4 regions of the Aeromonas sp. 160P genome follow, and region 3 is predicted to be linked to each of the others. Evidence: predicted binding sites of a transcription regulator. Region 3 holds the regulator's gene; each other region holds the start of a gene.
The links. Region 3 encodes sigma-54, which starts transcription at its own class of promoters, with help from an activator protein. Its sites were predicted from a motif close to TGGCACNGTTTTNGCTT; they were not measured.
Positions count from the first base shown of each region.

Region 1: the regulator sigma-54 is predicted to act here: its motif matches at 1,961-1,977, upstream of glnA (glutamate--ammonia ligase).
Region 2: the regulator sigma-54 is predicted to act here: its motif matches at 2,548-2,564, upstream of fliE (flagellar hook-basal body complex protein FliE).
Region 4: the regulator sigma-54 is predicted to act here: its motif matches at 1,999-2,015, upstream of flgF (flagellar basal-body rod protein FlgF).

Region 1 is NZ_JBUXKV010000001.1:959,515-963,705, reverse strand. It holds gene typA (translational GTPase TypA) at 1-1,682, opposite strand, end outside; gene glnA (glutamate--ammonia ligase) at 2,034-3,443, shown strand; gene ACY8FN_RS04550 (DUF4124 domain-containing protein) at 3,559-4,134, shown strand.
Region 2 is NZ_JBUXKV010000001.1:3,950,932-3,955,122, reverse strand. It holds gene ACY8FN_RS18330 (amidohydrolase) at 1-1,471, opposite strand, end outside; gene ACY8FN_RS18325 (AraC family transcriptional regulator) at 1,538-2,449, opposite strand; gene fliE (flagellar hook-basal body complex protein FliE) at 2,604-2,921, shown strand; gene fliF (flagellar basal-body MS-ring/collar protein FliF) at 2,968-4,191, shown strand, end outside.
Region 3 is NZ_JBUXKV010000001.1:345,691-349,881, reverse strand. It holds gene lptC (LPS export ABC transporter periplasmic protein LptC) at 1-334, shown strand, start outside; gene lptA (lipopolysaccharide transport periplasmic protein LptA) at 321-848, shown strand; gene lptB (LPS export ABC transporter ATP-binding protein) at 852-1,577, shown strand; gene ACY8FN_RS01655 (RNA polymerase factor sigma-54) at 1,643-3,082, shown strand; gene hpf (ribosome hibernation promoting factor) at 3,104-3,391, shown strand; gene ptsN (PTS IIA-like nitrogen regulatory protein PtsN) at 3,394-3,840, shown strand; gene rapZ (RNase adapter RapZ) at 3,887-4,191, shown strand, end outside.
Region 4 is NZ_JBUXKV010000001.1:2,355,643-2,359,833, forward strand. It holds gene flgH (flagellar basal body L-ring protein FlgH) at 1-396, opposite strand, end outside; gene flgG (flagellar basal-body rod protein FlgG) at 411-1,199, opposite strand; gene flgF (flagellar basal-body rod protein FlgF) at 1,215-1,961, opposite strand; gene ACY8FN_RS11210 (HD-GYP domain-containing protein) at 2,398-3,597, opposite strand; gene rsuA (16S rRNA pseudouridine(516) synthase RsuA) at 3,765-4,191, shown strand, end outside.

The DNA.
Region 1 (4,191 bases), 610 kb from region 3:
ATCGGCGGAGTCAGCACTTGAGCTTCATCGGTACCGGAGGCACGCATGTTGGTCAGCTGCTTGCCCTTCAGGCAGTTAACTGTCAGGTCGTTGGAGCGGGAGTGAATACCGATCACCTGGCCTTCGTATACTTCGGTAGCGTGACCGATAAACAGACGACCGCGGTCTTGCAGACCGAACAGGGCGAAAGTCAGCGCCTTACCGGTTGCGTTGGAGATCAGCACGCCATTCTGACGCTCGCCGATGCTGCCACCCTTGTGCGGACCGTAATGGTCGAAGCTGTGATACAGCAGACCGGTACCGGAGGTCATGGTCAGGAACTCGGTCTGGAAACCGATCAAGCCACGGCTCGGGATCATGAAGTCAAGACGCACACGGCCTTTGCCATCCGGAGTCATGTTGGTCATCTCACCCTTACGCAGGCCGAGTTGCTCCATCACGGAACCCTGGTTCGCTTCTTCCACATCGACAGTGACTGTCTCATACGGTTCGTGAAGCACGCCATCGATGGTGCGCAGGATAACTTCTGGACGGGATACCGCCAGTTCGTAGCCTTCGCGACGCATGTTTTCGATCAGGATGGAGAGGTGCAGTTCACCACGACCGGATACACGGAACTTGTCCTGGTCATCAGTGTCTTCCACACGCAGGGCCACGTTGTGAACTAGTTCCTGGTCAAGACGCTCACGGATGTTACGGGAAGTAACGAACTTACCTTCTTTACCGGCAAACGGTGAGGTGTTGACCTGGAAGGTCATGTTCACGGTCGGCTCATCAACAGACAGCGCCGGCAAGGCTTCAACTGCGTTGTTATCACAGATGGTGTCGGAGATTTTCAGCTCACCCAGACCGGTGATAGCGATGATGTCGCCCGCTTGCGCGCTTGCAACTTCAGTACGAGCCAGGCCCAGGTAACCCAGTACCTGACCGACCTTACCAGTACGAGTCTTGCCATCAGCACCAACAACAGTAACCTGCTGGTTGCTCTTGACGCGACCACGGCTGATACGGCCGATACCGATAACACCCACGTAGGAGTTGTAATCGATCTGGGAGATCTGCATCTGGAAGCCGCCTTCAGGATCGGCATTCGGTGCTTTCACGTTATCAACGATAGCCTGGAACAGCGGCTCCATGCTGTCAGACTCAACGTCCTGATCCATGGAGGCCCAGCCGTTCAGCGCAGAGGCGTAAACAACTTTAAAGTCCAGCTGCTCATCAGTGGCACCCAGGTTGTCAAACAGGTCAAATACCTGATCCATAACCCAATCAGGACGAGCGCCCGGACGGTCAACCTTGTTGATAACCACGATCGGCTTCAGACCCTTGGCAAATGCTTTCTGGGTCACGAAACGGGTCTGTGGCATCGGGCCGTCAACGGCATCAACCAGCAGCAGCACGGAGTCAACCATGGACAGAACACGCTCAACCTCACCACCGAAGTCGGCGTGACCCGGGGTATCAACGATGTTGATGCGGTAGTCATTCCAGCGGATCGCGGTGTTCTTGGCGAGAATGGTAATACCACGTTCCTTTTCCAGGTCGTTGGAATCCATCAGACGCTCTTGACCATCAGTGGTACGGTCCAGGGTTCCAGACTGCTGCAGCAGCTTATCAACCAGGGTAGTTTTGCCGTGGTCTACGTGCGCAATAATCGCAATATTGCGTAAATTCTCTAACATTCTCGCCTCAATCACCGGGTAAAATTGGGCGCTAATTGTACTCTCGCCTTTGTGATCTGCCTAGCAGAATTGCAGTCCATTCACGCACAACAACAGATCTGGATCATAGACCGCCCCGACAAACCCTGCTTAGATGGGAAGTGACCGTATGATATGCACCACTTTAGAGCACCAAAACGATCCATCGTTGCACTAATTTGATGCGTTACCAGTCATGACCGCCTGATTTTGGGGCACGTCTCCTGCGGGATGACGCTGAAATCACGCTGCCACAAACTTGGCACGATACTGGCTTATGTGAATACGATGACGCATTCACCCAAAGATTTTTAACACCGGAGGTTACTTAGCATGTCAGCCCAGAACGTTTTGGCCCTGATCCAGGAACACGAAGTCAAGTTTGTTGATCTGCGCTTTACCGACACCAAGGGTAAAGAGCAGCACGTATCCATCCCTTCTCATCAGGTCAACGAAGATTTCTTTGAAGACGGCAAGATGTTCGATGGTTCCTCCATCGGCGGCTGGAAAGGTATCAACGAATCCGACATGGTACTGATGCCGGACGCAGCCTCCGCCAAGCTGGATCCCTTCACTGAAGAGACCACCCTGAACATCGTTTGTGACGTGCTCGAGCCTGCCACCATGCAGGGCTACGACCGCGACCCGCGCTCCATCGCCAAGCGCGCCGAAGATTTCCTGAAGTCCAGCGGCATCGCTGACACCGTGCTGTTCGGGCCGGAGCCGGAATTCTTCATGTTCGACAACATCACCTTCTCCAACACCATGGGCCACAGCTTCGTGAAAATCGAATCTGAAGAGGCTGCATGGAACTCCGGCACCGAGTATGAGCACGGCAACAAGGGCCACCGTCCGTTCGTCAAAGGCGGCTACTTCCCGGTTGCACCGGTCGACTCTTCCCAGGATATCCGCGCCGCCATGTGTCTGGTGCTGGAAGAGATGGGCCAGGTCGTTGAAGCTCACCACCACGAAGTGGCCACTGCCGGTCAGAACGAGATCGCTACCCGCTTCAACACCCTTACCCTGAAGGCTGATGAAGTACAGGTACTGAAGTACGTGATCCACAACGTGGCCCACGCCTACAACAAGACCGTCACCTTCATGCCGAAACCCATGTTCGGTGACAACGGCTCCGGCATGCACTGCCACCAGTCGCTGGCCAAGAACGGTGTCAACCTGTTTGCGGGCGACCTGTACGGCGGCCTGTCCGAGATGGCACTGCACTACATCGGCGGTATCATCAAGCACGCCAAGGCTATCAACGCCTTCGCCAACCCAACCACCAACTCCTACAAGCGTCTGGTGCCGGGTTATGAAGCACCGGTCATGCTGGCCTACTCCGCTCGCAACCGCTCTGCCTCCATCCGTATCCCGGTGGTACCGAGCCCGAAAGCCCGTCGTATCGAAGTGCGCTTCCCGGATCCGGCCGCCAACCCGTACCTGGCCTTCGCAGCCCAGCTGATGGCCGGTCTGGACGGTATCATCAACAAGATCCATCCGGGCGATGCCATGGACAAGAACTTGTATGACCTGCCGCCGGAAGAAGCCGCAGAAGTACCGACCGTTGCCGGCTCTCTGGACGAAGCGCTGTCAGCCTTGAATGCAGATCGCGAGTTCCTGACCCGTGGTGGCGTGTTCAGCGATGACTTCATCAACTCCTATCTGGAGCTGAAACAGCATGACGTTGACCGTGTGCGCATGACCCCGCACCCGCTGGAGTTCGAACTGTACTACTCCGTTTAAGTCAGAACAGCCTGCCCGTTTAAATCCGGCCAGCTTGCTTAATCGTGACAAAACCCGCCATCTGGCGGGTTTTTTCTCTGATAGGATTAAGCAAGATACCGTCAAGGAGAGATGGATGAACAACAAACATGGCATAGGGACTCTCGCCCTCCTGTTGCTGACCTCGTTCGCTGCAGAGGCGGCCAAGGTTTACTCCTGGGTCGATGGCAGCGGCGTCACCCACTACACAGATGCACCACCACCGGGCAAGAGTGCCAAAGAGGTCGATCTGCGGGTCGCCCCCCTCATAGGTAGCTCGCCCCGTTCGGTACAGGTGGACAACTTCAACAGCCTGACCGGCGCCGATGCCAAGAAGGAAAAAGAGGCGGCCAAGCTGGCGATTGAACTGCTCTCCCCTGAGCAGGGCAGTACACTGCGCGACAACACCGGCAACATCGTCTTTCAGGGCACCATCAGCCCCAAACCACCCACCCAGTACGATGTGCGCCTGACCCTGGATGGCAAAGCCGCCCCCATCGTCAGCAACAGCCTGTCGATCCGGGTAGAAAACGTCGATCGCGGTGCCCACGAGGCGCAGCTCGAGCTGCTCGCCAAAGACGGTACGATCCTTGCTAAATCCAGCTCAGTCACCTTTTACCTGCATAGAGCAAGCGTGACTCCGGCTCCCACACCCACCCCCAAGGCCGACTAGGGGTGATATAGCGCACCGATGCGGGTAAACTCAATGCACCATGTCGGTGCATTACAG
Region 2 (4,191 bases), 3.6 Mb from region 3:
GGCTGGGGCTGGAGACCGGCCAGTCACTGGCACCGGCGATAATGGCGCCGCTTTGCAGCAGACTGCCTGCCGGATAGAGGCGGGCCAGCAGGGCCGGGGGCACTTTCCCCTCCAGCAGCATGGTGGTCGCTACGTTTTTCCCGGCCCACAGCAGTTGCATCGACGCGGCCACATTGAGCGGTTTGAAACGGGCGATGCTGGCCGGGCTCACCACCTCCAGATGGGTGATGCTGTGCAGCAGGCGGTGATCCCGGTTGTGGGCCCGGGCATAGGCGATGGCATCGAGGGATTCACGGACGGCCCGATCGCCGATGGCATGAAAATGAGCGATCAGTTGATGGGCATCCGCGGTGCGGATCAGCTCGTTGAAACGCTGCTTGTCCAGATCGTCTTTGCCGCTGTAACCGGGGCGGTTGAGGTAGGGTTCGCTCAACTTGGCGGTCTGGGATGGAAACTCGATGACGCCGTCTTGCAGGATCTTGATCCCCACCAGTTTGACGTCCGGGGCGTCTTGAAACTGCTGTTGCAGCGCCAATACGTCATCAATGATGGCGGGCGAGGCATGGATCCCCACCAGTGCCAGCGCGGACACATGGCCGGTCAGCTTGCCTTCTCGGGAGAGCATGCTGTACGCCGGCAGCAGGCCGGTGTCGCGGCGATCCGGCTCGGCATTAAAGATGGGCGCGAGGGGGCGAATGTTGCTGATAGGGTCCATCCAGGCGGTGATACCCACCTGATTGAGCTGTTTGGCGGCGGTCATGATGGCATTGGCAATCGTCTCGTCGCTGACAGGTGGCAGCGCCTTGAGGATGGCATCCCAGCCGCCTTCCGAGGCAAAGCCATTCAGCTGGCCGGATGGGGTGAGGCCAAAATTGCCTTTCAGCGGGGCATAACAACCGGCAAGGGCCTTGGCATCAATGCCTGCCTTGCGCAGCATGGCCTGATTGGCCCAACCGGTGTGGGCATCCGAACCGGCCAGCACTACGGGGATCTGCCGGTATTGCGGACCATTGAACACCTGATCGAGCAGGGGAAGCTGATGCCAGTAGTCGAGGGAGACATTACTGTATAGCTGCACATCACCCAGTGTCAGGCGGGGATCATCCTTGCTGCGGGTCAGAAATTGTTGCAGCTGCTCAACCTCATTCATGGCATCGGGAAAGTTAACCGTCATCCCCTGAAAACCGGCAAATGCCGCGTGAACATGGCTGTCGATAAGCCCTGGCATCAGATACTTTCCTTGCAGATCAAGGCGTTTGGCGTGGCTGCCGAGGCGGGTGCTGACCTCCTGATAGCTGCCGACCGCCACGATCTTTTTACCTTCAATGCCGACCGCTTCCGGATGAGGATTCGCCGGATCGCCGCTGTAGATGGTGCCGCCAAAGATCAGGGTCTGGCTCTGTGACTGGGCATTGGCGGCAGCCGGAAGCGTCACCAGCAGGCTGGCGAGCAACAGCGTTTTGATATTCATGGGCATGACTCCGTCGCTTCGGCGCCCGCAGGCACCGAAGTGGGTAAATGGAAATGAGGTATCGGCTTATCGGTTGATCAGCGGGATACAGATATCAAACACGTAATGATCCCGGTCAGGGTCAGTGCCCCCATGGTATTGCTCGTAACACGGGCGATCGTCGCAGTTCAGCCCTTTGCTCACCAACCAGCGAAACGCCGTCTCCCAGCTGGCGACCAGTTGATCGCCGCGAGCGATAAACTGACACACCGCATAGGGGCCAGCGGCGATGGTCTGGGTGGTTAACTGGCGCCCAGCGGGGATCGTTGGCCCCAGCTCGATGCAGACGTCAGTACGGCAGCGCGTCTCATCGGTGATATCGGGGATATCCCAATAGAGACTCAGGGTGCCCGCCGGTGTCATCGCCTGGTCTGAGGCGAACAGCGCGAGCAAATCCCGATGGGCTTGTTCGCAGGTCTCCTTGCCATAGGGGCCCAGGCGGCGCATGTACGCCACGCGCCGGGCGGGCATCTGCTTGACGCTTGCCCCCTGCAACAGACCCGGGTGTTCGGTGACCGGGTGCATGACCAGGCCATCATAGGTTTGAAAGGGCAGGGGATCGTTTCCAATCTTGCTTTTCCAGTTTCCCCCTTGTTGCTGGCGGTATTCCGAGGGGCTCATGGCGAAGTGCAGGCGAAAGGCCTTGGCGAAATTCTGGGAGCTGGAGAACCCGGCGGCCAGCGCGAGGGTGGTGATGTCACTCTGGGGGGAGGCCAGCAAACGACGGGCGGCGCGCTCCATCCGCAGGCGCCGGGTAAAGCCGGCAATGGTCTCGCCGACCATCGCCTTGAAAATGCGGTGGAAGTGAAAGGTGGAGATGGCGGCCGCGGTCGCGACCTCATCCAGGCCAGGGTTGTCATCCAGATGGTGGCTGATGTAGTCCATCGCCTTGAACACAGGTTTGCGATAATCCAGAGCGGACTCCTTGCCAGCCAGCAAAAGTGGGCGTCAGAGTCGGATTTAATCAGAGCCACCTGCCGTTGTCGAACCCGTCCGGCCTGGTCTGGCCACTCATCCTCGCCGCACTATTAACGCATTGGCACTCTAATTGCTTATTGGCTGTCAGCGTCAATGATTTGTCTGGGGATGGAAAATGGAAATAAGTGCAAGCAGCCTGATGCAAGAGATGCAGGCGCTCAAGATCGAAGCTGGCGCAACGCCGCTGGCACAGCCCGGTCGTCCGGTCACCTCCGACTTTGGTCAGCTGCTGCAACAGGCGCTCGGCAACGTCAACGAGCTGCAAGGCGCCGCCAATGATCTGCGCACCCGTTTCGATATGGGCGACAAGTCGGTGGATCTGGCCGAGGTGATGATCGCTGGCCAAAAATCGTCAATCGCCTTTGAAGCCACAGTACAGGTGCGCAACAAGATGGTCGATGCCTACAAGACCATCATGAACATGCCGGTATAAGTGATTACTGAACATCATGAACATGTCAGCAATAAGGACATAAATCGTGGCTACTGACCAAAACGGCGATCTGCTGATGAACGATGAGGGCACTGCCGCCCTCGATGAAAATGAGCAGAAAAGTTCGGCGCTGGGCTTCCTGTCCAACACCGATGTGCTGCGGCAAATCACCCTGATCCTGGGGCTTGCCATCTGTCTGGCCATTGCCGTCTTCATCCTGTTGTGGGGCAAGGAGCCGGACATGCGTCCCCTCGGCACCTACAGCACCCAGGAGCTGGTGAAGACCCTCGACTTCCTCGATCAGCAAAAGATCCCCTATGAAGTGGATGGCAAGAGCGTACTGGTTAGCGCTGAAAGTTACCCCACTATCCAGCTGGCCCTGACCCGTGCCGGTCTCGCCAATGTCGTTGATGCCACCAATGGTGGTGAAGATATCCTGCTGAAAGATTCCAGTTTCGGCGTCAGCCAGCGGATGGAGAGCGAGCGTCTGAAGCTGAGCCGCGAGCGCCAGTTGGCCAGCGCCATCGAGCAGTTCCAGAATGTGGCCAAGGCGCAAGTGCTGCTGGCTATCCCGAAAGACAACGTGTTTGCCCGCAATGAGCGCAAACCCAGTGCCACCGTGGTGCTCAACCTGAAAGGGGCGGCGCTGGGGCAGGGTGAGGTGGACTCCATCGTCGATATGGTCGCTTCTGCCGTGCACGGCCTTGAGACAACTCGCGTCACCGTCACCGATCAGAATGGCCGCTTGCTCAACTCCGGCTCGCAAGACCCGGTCTCTGCCCAGACTCGCAAAGAGTTTGCCATGCAGCAGAAGCAAGAGATTGAGTACAAGCAAAAAATTGACGCGATTCTGATCCCGGTGCTGGGTGCCGACAACTATACGGCGGAAGTGGATCTCTCCCTCGACTTCTCCCAGCAGGAGCAAACCCGCAAGACTTACAACCCGGATCTGCCTGCGGTGCGCTCCGAAATGACCATGGAAGAGAACAGCGCCAATGGTAGTAGCGGCGGAGTGCCGGGGGCACTCTCCAACCAGCCGCCTGCCGCGTCCAACATTCCCGAGCAGGCGGCCACTGCTGATGGTGCCAGCGCTGCAGCCTCTGGCCGCTCGCGCAAAGAGGCGACCCGCAACTTCGAACTGGATACCACCGTCAGTCACACCCGTCGCCAGATGGGTGGCATTCGCCGCATGACCGTTTCGGTGGCGGTCGATTACAAAGCGGTGCCCGGAGCGGATGGTGCTGTGACCCGTGAGGCCCGTAGTCAGGCC
Region 3 (4,191 bases):
CTTCGACCAGCCGGTGGTCTATATGTATGACGAGCAGGGGAGTGCCGAGTGGAAGATCACTGCCGAAACCGGCGTGCTCAACACCGGTGACAACGTGATCCTGCGGGATAAGGTGCATCTGGATGGGCTACTGCCAACTAGCTTCATCTCCACGCTCGATACGCCCTATCTGGAGCTGGATCTGGTGACGCAGGATGTGCGCAGCAACCGGGAAGTAAATATTCTGGGTCGGGATTTCCAGACCCAAGGGGTTGGCCTAAAAGGCCATCTGGACCGCAAATATTTTGAGTTACTGGATCAAGGTCATGCCATTTATTTCAATGAAAAACGCTAATCTGGCCCTCGCAGCCCTGCTGTTGTGTGGTGCTGTGACCGCCAAAGAGTCCGATTTTGCCGAGAAGGTCTATGTCGATGCCGTCAAGCAGGTGGCCGAGATGCAGGATAATCGCATCACCTTTGAACAGAATGTCATCATCACTCAGGGCACCATCAAGATCCATGCCGACAAGGTGGTGGTGACCCGTTCCGGCGAGAAAGGGGCCGAGGTGATGACTGCCTACGGCAAGCCAGCGACCTTCTTCCAGATCATGGATAACGGCAAGCCGGTCAATGCTCATGGCAATAGCATTCGTTACGAGCTGAAAAACCGGCTGGTCACCATTACCGGCAACGGTCAGCTCAAGCAGGAAGATAGTCTGGTCACTGGCGACCTGATCCGTTATGACATCGACAAACAGAAGATGACTGCCGAGAGCAAGAACCCGACCCAGCGGGTCAGGACCGAGTTCCTGCCGGATCAGGTAGAGAACTTCGACAAACCCGCCGACCAGAAGAAGCAGGGAAAATAAGCCATGGCAGTGTTAAAAGCAGTTGGGCTGCAAAAAAGCTACAAACGTCGCATGGTGGTCAGCGACGTTAGCCTGGAAGTGGGCACTGGCCAGATTGTCGGCCTGCTGGGCCCCAACGGGGCGGGCAAGACCACCTCCTTCTACATGATCGTGGGACTGGTGCAACGGGATGCCGGTCTCATCACCATTGATGATCAGGATATCAGCCTGCAGCCGATGCATGTGCGGGCTCGCAATGGCATCGGCTACCTGCCGCAGGAGGCCTCTATTTTCCGCCGGCTGTCGGTATTCGACAACCTGATGGGGGTGATGCAGACCCGCAAAGGGCTGAGCCGCGAAGAGCGGGAAGACAAGGTTCAGCAACTGCTGGAAGAGTTCAACATCACCCACATTCGCGATAACCTGGGCCAAAGCCTCTCCGGCGGTGAGCGCCGTCGGGTCGAGATCGCCCGCGCGCTGGCGGCCGAGCCGCGTTTTATTCTGCTGGATGAACCCTTTGCCGGGGTCGACCCGATTTCTGTGATAGACATCAAGAAGATCATTCAGCATCTGAAAGATAGAGGCCTTGGCGTCTTGATTACCGACCACAACGTCAGAGAGACTCTGGACGTATGTGAGAAGGCCTATATCGTCAGCCACGGCAAGATGATTGCCGAAGGTGCACCGGCAGACATCCTTGCCGATGAACAGGTCAAGCGCGTCTATTTGGGCGATCAATTCAGTCTATAGTAAGGGGGCATGCCTTCATTCTCTTTGACGAATGCCTCGCTGAACATAAGGATATCCCGACGTAGATGAAGCCGACATTACAGTTGCGTCTCGGTCAGTCCCTGACCATGACGCCGCAATTACAACAAGCGATTCGTCTGCTCCAGCTCTCCACTTTGGAACTTCAGCAGGAAATTCAGCAAGCGCTCGAGAATAACCCCCTGCTGGAGCAGGAAGAGAGTGAGGTACAAGAGACCAGTCCGGAAGAGCCTGTTGACGCCAGCCGGCTGGATTCAAGCGATGCCATGGCGCAGGAGCAGATGCCGGACGAGTTGCCGGTAGATACCACTTGGGATGAAGTCTACTCTGCCGGGACCGCCCAGAGCGCTGGCCCTATCCACGATGGGGAAGATAGCGTTTATCAGGGGGAGACCACCGAAAACCTGCAGGATTATCTGTTGTGGCAGATGCGGCTGACCCCGTTCAGCGATGTGGATGCCGCCATCGCCCTCGCTATCATTGATGCTATCGACGAATCCGGCTATCTGACCGTTGAGCTGGAGGATATCCTGCAAGCGGTCAGTAGCGATGCGCTGGAGGTCGAGCTTGATGAGGTCGAAGCTGTGCTCAAGCGGGTGCAGCATTTCGATCCGGTCGGCATCGCTGCCCGTTCGGTACAGGAGTGTTTGTTGATCCAGCTGGGGCAGTATGACCCGCAGACCCCCTGGCTCAATGAGGCCAAGGAGGTGATCCTCGAACATATGGATCTGCTCGGTAATCGTGACTACCGAACCCTGGCGCGCAAGACCAAACTCAAAGAGAGCGACCTCAAGTTGGTGCTGGATCTGATCCAGCTGCTGGAGCCGCGCCCCGGCAATGGCATCATCCAGAGTGACTCCCAATATGTGATCCCCGATGTCTCTGTGGTCAAGAAGGGTAGCAAGTGGGTCGTTGAGCTCAATCCTGATTCTTCCCCGCGAATCCGGGTCAACGAGACCTATGCTGCCATGGCCCGCAATGCGCGCAGTGGCACGGATACCCAATTTATTCGCTCCCATCTGCAGGAAGCCAAATGGTTCATCAAGAGCCTCGAGAGTCGCAATGATACCCTGCTGAAAGTAGCCTGTTGTATTGTCGAGCAACAACAGGGCTTTTTCGAGTATGGTGAAGAGGCGATGAAGCCGATGGTGCTCAACGACATCGCCGAAGCGGTGGAGATGCATGAATCGACCATTTCCCGGGTGACGACCCAGAAATACATGCATACCCCAAGGGGCATATTTGAACTGAAGTTTTTTTTCTCCAGCCATGTGAACACCGAAGGAGGAGGAGAGTGCTCATCGACCGCAATTCGCGCGCTCATCAAGAAGCTGGTCACGGCAGAGAATCCTGCCAAGCCGTTAAGTGATAGCAAGATCGCGGATTTGCTGGCCGAACAGGGTATTATGGTGGCGAGACGCACGATCGCTAAGTATCGCGAATCCTTGTTTATCGCACCTTCCAATCAGCGTAAACGCCTGGTTTAGGCAAAACAAAAGGATGATGTTATGCAAATTAACCTGACCGGACACCATGTCGAGATCACCGAAGCTCTGCGTGAATACGTGAGTAACAAATTTGCCAAACTCGAGCGTCACTTTGACCACATTAATAACGTGCATGTGGTGCTTAGTGTGGAAAAACTGAACCAGATAGCGGAAGCTAAATTGCATGTCAGTGGCGGCGAAGTGTTTGCTACCTCTGAGCATGCTGATATGTATGCTGCGATAGACACCTTGCTCGACAAGCTGGACAGGCAGATCATCAAGCACAAAGATAAGTTAAATAAAAAATAACTATGCAACTTGAACATATATTGAGTCGGGACTGCACCAAAAGTGCAGTCCCTTGTACCAGCAAGAAACGCGCCCTCGAAATCATCAGCGAGTTGGCCGCCGAACGCCTTGGCACCTCCCGTCAGGCGCTGTTCGAATGCTTGCTGGCCCGCGAAAAAATGGGCAGTACCGGGATCGGTGCCGGTATTGCGATTCCCCACGGTCGTATTGATGATGCGTTCCCGCCAACCGCGATTTTGATGACCTTTGCTGATCCCATCCCTTTTGATGCCATCGACAACCAACCGGTCGACCTGTTGTTTGCCTTGCTGGTACCGGAAAGCGAGTGCAAGCAGCATCTCAAGACCCTTTCCCTGATGGCCTCCAAGCTGGGTGACAAGGCGGTCTGTCGCCAATTGCGTCAGGCAACCAGCGATGAAGAGCTCTATCAGATCATGACCTCGGCCTGATACTCAGGCTTGGAATGAACCACCTGTTTTGGCGTGAGGGAACAAGATGCAGTTAATCGTGGTAAGTGGGCGTTCGGGCTCCGGTAAAACGGTAGCCCTGCGTGTGCTGGAAGATCTGGGTTACTACTGTGTGGATAACCTGCCGGTTAACTTGCTGCCCCAGCTGATTGTCTCGGTCGAAAGCCAGTATGACAAGCTGGCGGTCAGCATCGACGTGCGCAACCTGCCGAGCGATCCGGATAAGCTGGAAAACCTGTTGGCGCAGGTGCGCAATGAAGGGCGAGTCACGTTCTCCAGCTTCTTCTTTGATGCCGACAACGGCACCTTGCTCAAGCGTTATGGCGAGAGCCG
Region 4 (4,191 bases), 2.0 Mb from region 3:
ATTGCTCTGATCCGCCTTGGCTTGGCCCTTGAACGCGCTGTTTTGACCAATAGAGGCAGAGAGGTCGTAGGGGCTGGCGGTGACTGGCACGCCGCCCAACTTGACTGGATCCAGATTGAACTTGTTGTCCTTGCCACTCTGGGTATTGGCCTTTTTCGAGGCGGAGGTCGATTCCGACAGTTCAATGGTGATGATGTCGCCTACCTTGTGCGCCTTGATATCCGAATAGATGCCATTGACCTGATCCGGCTGAAAAATGGCCCCTGTCGGTCGCACCGAGACAGGATCCGACTCCCCGTAGACGGGGGAGAACTCGGGATCATCCGGCCTGGGCGTATTGGGGGTACTGCTACACCCTCCCAGCACCAGCAATCCCAGCATCCATACGGCTTTCATCATGCGCCTCCTAATTAGGTACGCTGGATCAGGAAGGACATCATGCCATCCACTGCCGAGAGAACCTTGGAGTTCATCTCGTACACCCGCTGGGCCTGGATCAGGTTCACCAGCTCTTCGGTCACGTTGACGTTGGAGGTCTCCAGCATCCCCTGCTTGATCACCCCCAGACCATCCGCCCCGGCAACCCCCTGAATCGCGGCGCCACTGGATTGGGTCTCGACAAACATGTTCTCCCCCATCGGCTGCAAGCCGCTGGCGTTGACAAAGTCGGAGATATTGACCTGCCCCACCACCTGTGAGGCGCCGTCTCCTTTGAGCTGCACCGAGACCTGACCATCTTCACCCACAGTGACGCTCTGGGCGTTTTCCGGGATCTGGATTTCCGGCTGCAGAGGGTAACCATTACCAGGGGTGACAATGGTGCCTTCATCATTGAGGGTAAACTGGCCATTACGGGTATAAGCCGCGCTGCCATCGGGCAGCTGAATTTCAAAGTAGCCGCGGCCACTGATCATCAGATCCAGCGAGTTGTCGGTGGTTTGCACATTACCCTGGCTGTGGTTTTTCTGGGTCGCCACAACTTTGGCGCCAGCTCCCAGCATCAAGCCGGAGGGGAGTTCGGTATCGGCAGAGGAACGGCCACCGGGCTGATTGATGTTCTGATAAAGCAAATCTTCGAAGATGGCCCGCGACTTTTTGAAGCCCACGGTGCTGGCGTTCGCCAGGTTGTTGGAGGTGACCGAAATATTGGTCTGCTGTGCATCCAACCCGGTCTTGCTGATCCAGAGTGCAGGATTCATGGTGTAACTCCTTGATTAGCTGATACGCAGCAGCTGGGTTTGGGCTTCATCATTCTCTTCGGCCGTCTTCATTATTTTGACCTGGGTTTCGAACTGGCGTTGCAACCGGATCAGGTTGGTCATTTCGTCCACCACATTGACGTTGCTCCCTTCAAGAGAGCCGGCAATCAAGCCAACATTGGCTGAGGCGGCCTCATTTTGACCATCCTTGCGGCGAAACAGACCATCCTGTCCCTTTTCCACGGCATCGGCAGCCGGATTGACCAGTTTGATCCGCTGAAAATCTTCCGGCAAATTGGCGGCAGCCCCTTCTGGGCGGCCACTGATGGTACCGTCACGATTGATCTCGAGTTTTTCCATCGGCATCGGCAGCACGATAGGCTGGCCACCGTCATCCACCAGGTTCAACCCGGTCGACGTTTGCAAATTGCCGGTCGCATTGACCTGTAAATTCCCCATGCGGGTATAGGCTTCGCCTCCTTTGGGGTCTTGCACCGCAATCCAGCCCGGGCCATCAACTGCCACGTCCAGATCCCGTCCGGTGGTCATCAGCATGCCATGCTGCAGATTCTGACCCGGACGTTCCGCCATGGCGAACACACGAGTCGGTAAGCCCTCGCCAAACGCCTGCATGCTTCTGGCCTGCTCAAAGTCAGACTTGAAACCCGTGGTATTGGCATTGGCGAGGTTGTTACCCCGAACAGCCAGGCTGTTCATGGTCTCTTTGGCCCCGGACATGGCGATATAAAGCAGGTGATCCATGGCATTCTCCGTCAAACAGATGACTCTGACCGGAAGAAAGCAATTAGAATGCCAACAGATGAGGGGAGGAGTGTAATAAGTGGGTTCAGGGGGATTTCGGATGTAAGGAAAGATAGAAAGAGTGGCGTCTCCTACAGATTGATTCTTGCAAGCAGCTCAAGCAACAGCGGTGATACGCCCAGAACCCTTCTACCCTAACGGCCCAGCCACAATCAGATGGCAAGTCTCGCCAGAGAGGGGCGCCAGAATAAATCAGTTAATAAACAATGCGTTGCCTATATCAACGGCGCCAGCCAGCCTTCTTCCCCAATATATGAGCATCGAGTAAGGTCCATACTCGGCCAGAGATATCGTGGCAGTGAGTACAGGTGCTGTCATGTCGCTGTACATAGTTCCGTTGACGAGGCAGATAGGGTGGTGAAATGGACGGCTGCCCCTAGACGAAGTTGGCGAGGCTGATGCCAAATTCTTTGGGGTCGACGGTGTTTTCGATGTTCTCCTGCACGCCAGATTTTGCCAAGTCCAGCCATTGCACATCGAGGTAGTGGCGCTGGGTTGCGTGGTAGATCACCTTGACCAGCGGCTTGAGTGGCTGCTGTTCGTTGCGCTGCATTACGATGGCCAACCGCTGGTTGGAAAGTTGCACCAGCGTTCCTACCGGATAGACCCCCATGCACTTGATGAATTTGGTGACCAGTTCGGCATCAAAATGCTGGTTTGCCCCCTTGAGCAAGATACGAAATGCCTGGGTGGGTTGCATCCCCGCTTTGTAGACCCGATCCGCGGTGATGGCATCATAGACATCGACGATGCCGCTCATGCGGGTATAGAGGGAGAGTTGATCACCCTTGAGCCGCTGCGGGTAGCCGGTGCCATCGAGCCGCTCGTGATGGTTGGCGGCTACCTCCAGCATGGTGGGGGTGATGCCCTGGGTATTGCTGAGGATCTCGTAACTGTGCACCACATGCTGGCGCATGATGACGAACTCCTCGTCGGTCAGTTTGCCCGGTTTGTTGAGCACCTCGTCCGGGGTCATGATCTTGCCCACGTCGTGCAGCAGGCCTCCCAGGGTCAACTCTTTGAGCACGCTGCGCTCCAGCCCCAGATAGCGCCCGAAGTTGGCCAGCAGAATGGCCACGTTCATGGAGTGCTCCATCAGGTAGGCATCCTTGGCACGGATACGGGCCAGACAGAGCATGGCATCGCCATGGGTGAACATGGTGTCCACCATCTCCTCGGCCACTGCGGCCAGCGGGGTGATGTCGATGGGTTCACCCGCCTTGAGGTGGCTAATGAATTTGCTCTGTAGCTCGCGTGCCTCCTGATAAAGACGGCGGATCTTCAGCTCCCGTCCTTCGCCGTTGGCACTGGCCCTGCGTCCCACTTGCGCGCTATTGGCATTGAGGTCGGGAGAGGTTATCGCTTCGCTCTCGGCACTGCCCAGTTTGCTGCGGGCCAGATCGATACGCACCGTCAGCACCCCCTGTCGCACCAGATTGGCAATTTGCGCCACATTCGTCACCATTCCCATCTGGGCGATCTCCATTCCACCGGTCTGGCTGGCGATAGCAATGACATACATGCCGGGTTTCAGCTGGTTGACGGGGATCACGGGATAGGATGCTTGGGACTTCATGGATTTTTCCTGGCGTTTATTATTATGAGCATCGTGCGGATGAGGTATTAGTGATAAGTGTAACATTGGAAGACCAGCTCGTCATGATTGGTAGCCCCTTAACAGTGGCGTTGTGGCCCCCGCCCGATATAATGACGCCCCTTTACTTGTTGGACCTGAGGTTGTGAATGCGGCTTGATAAATTTCTTTGCGATTGTTCTGATTTGACCCGCTCGCTGGCCGGCAAACTGATCCGTCAGGGTGAGGTCATGGTGGATGGCATTGTGGTCAAGCAACCCGCTTTTCATATCAATGAGCAGAGCCAGATCGAATTTGACGGTGTCACCTTGATGCTAGAGCAGCGCAACCGCTATTTCATGCTGCACAAACCGGTCGGTTACGTCTGCTCAAACGAAGACCCTGATCACCCGACAGTGTTTTTCCTGATGGATGAGCCTGCGATGGGCAAACTGCATGTGGTGGGTCGCCTTGACCTCGATACCACAGGTCTGGTGCTGGTGACCGATGATGGTAAATGGTCCCACCGCATCACATCGCCGCGCCACGAGTGTGCCAAGACGTATCACGTCTGGCTTGCCGACCCGGTAAGCCCGG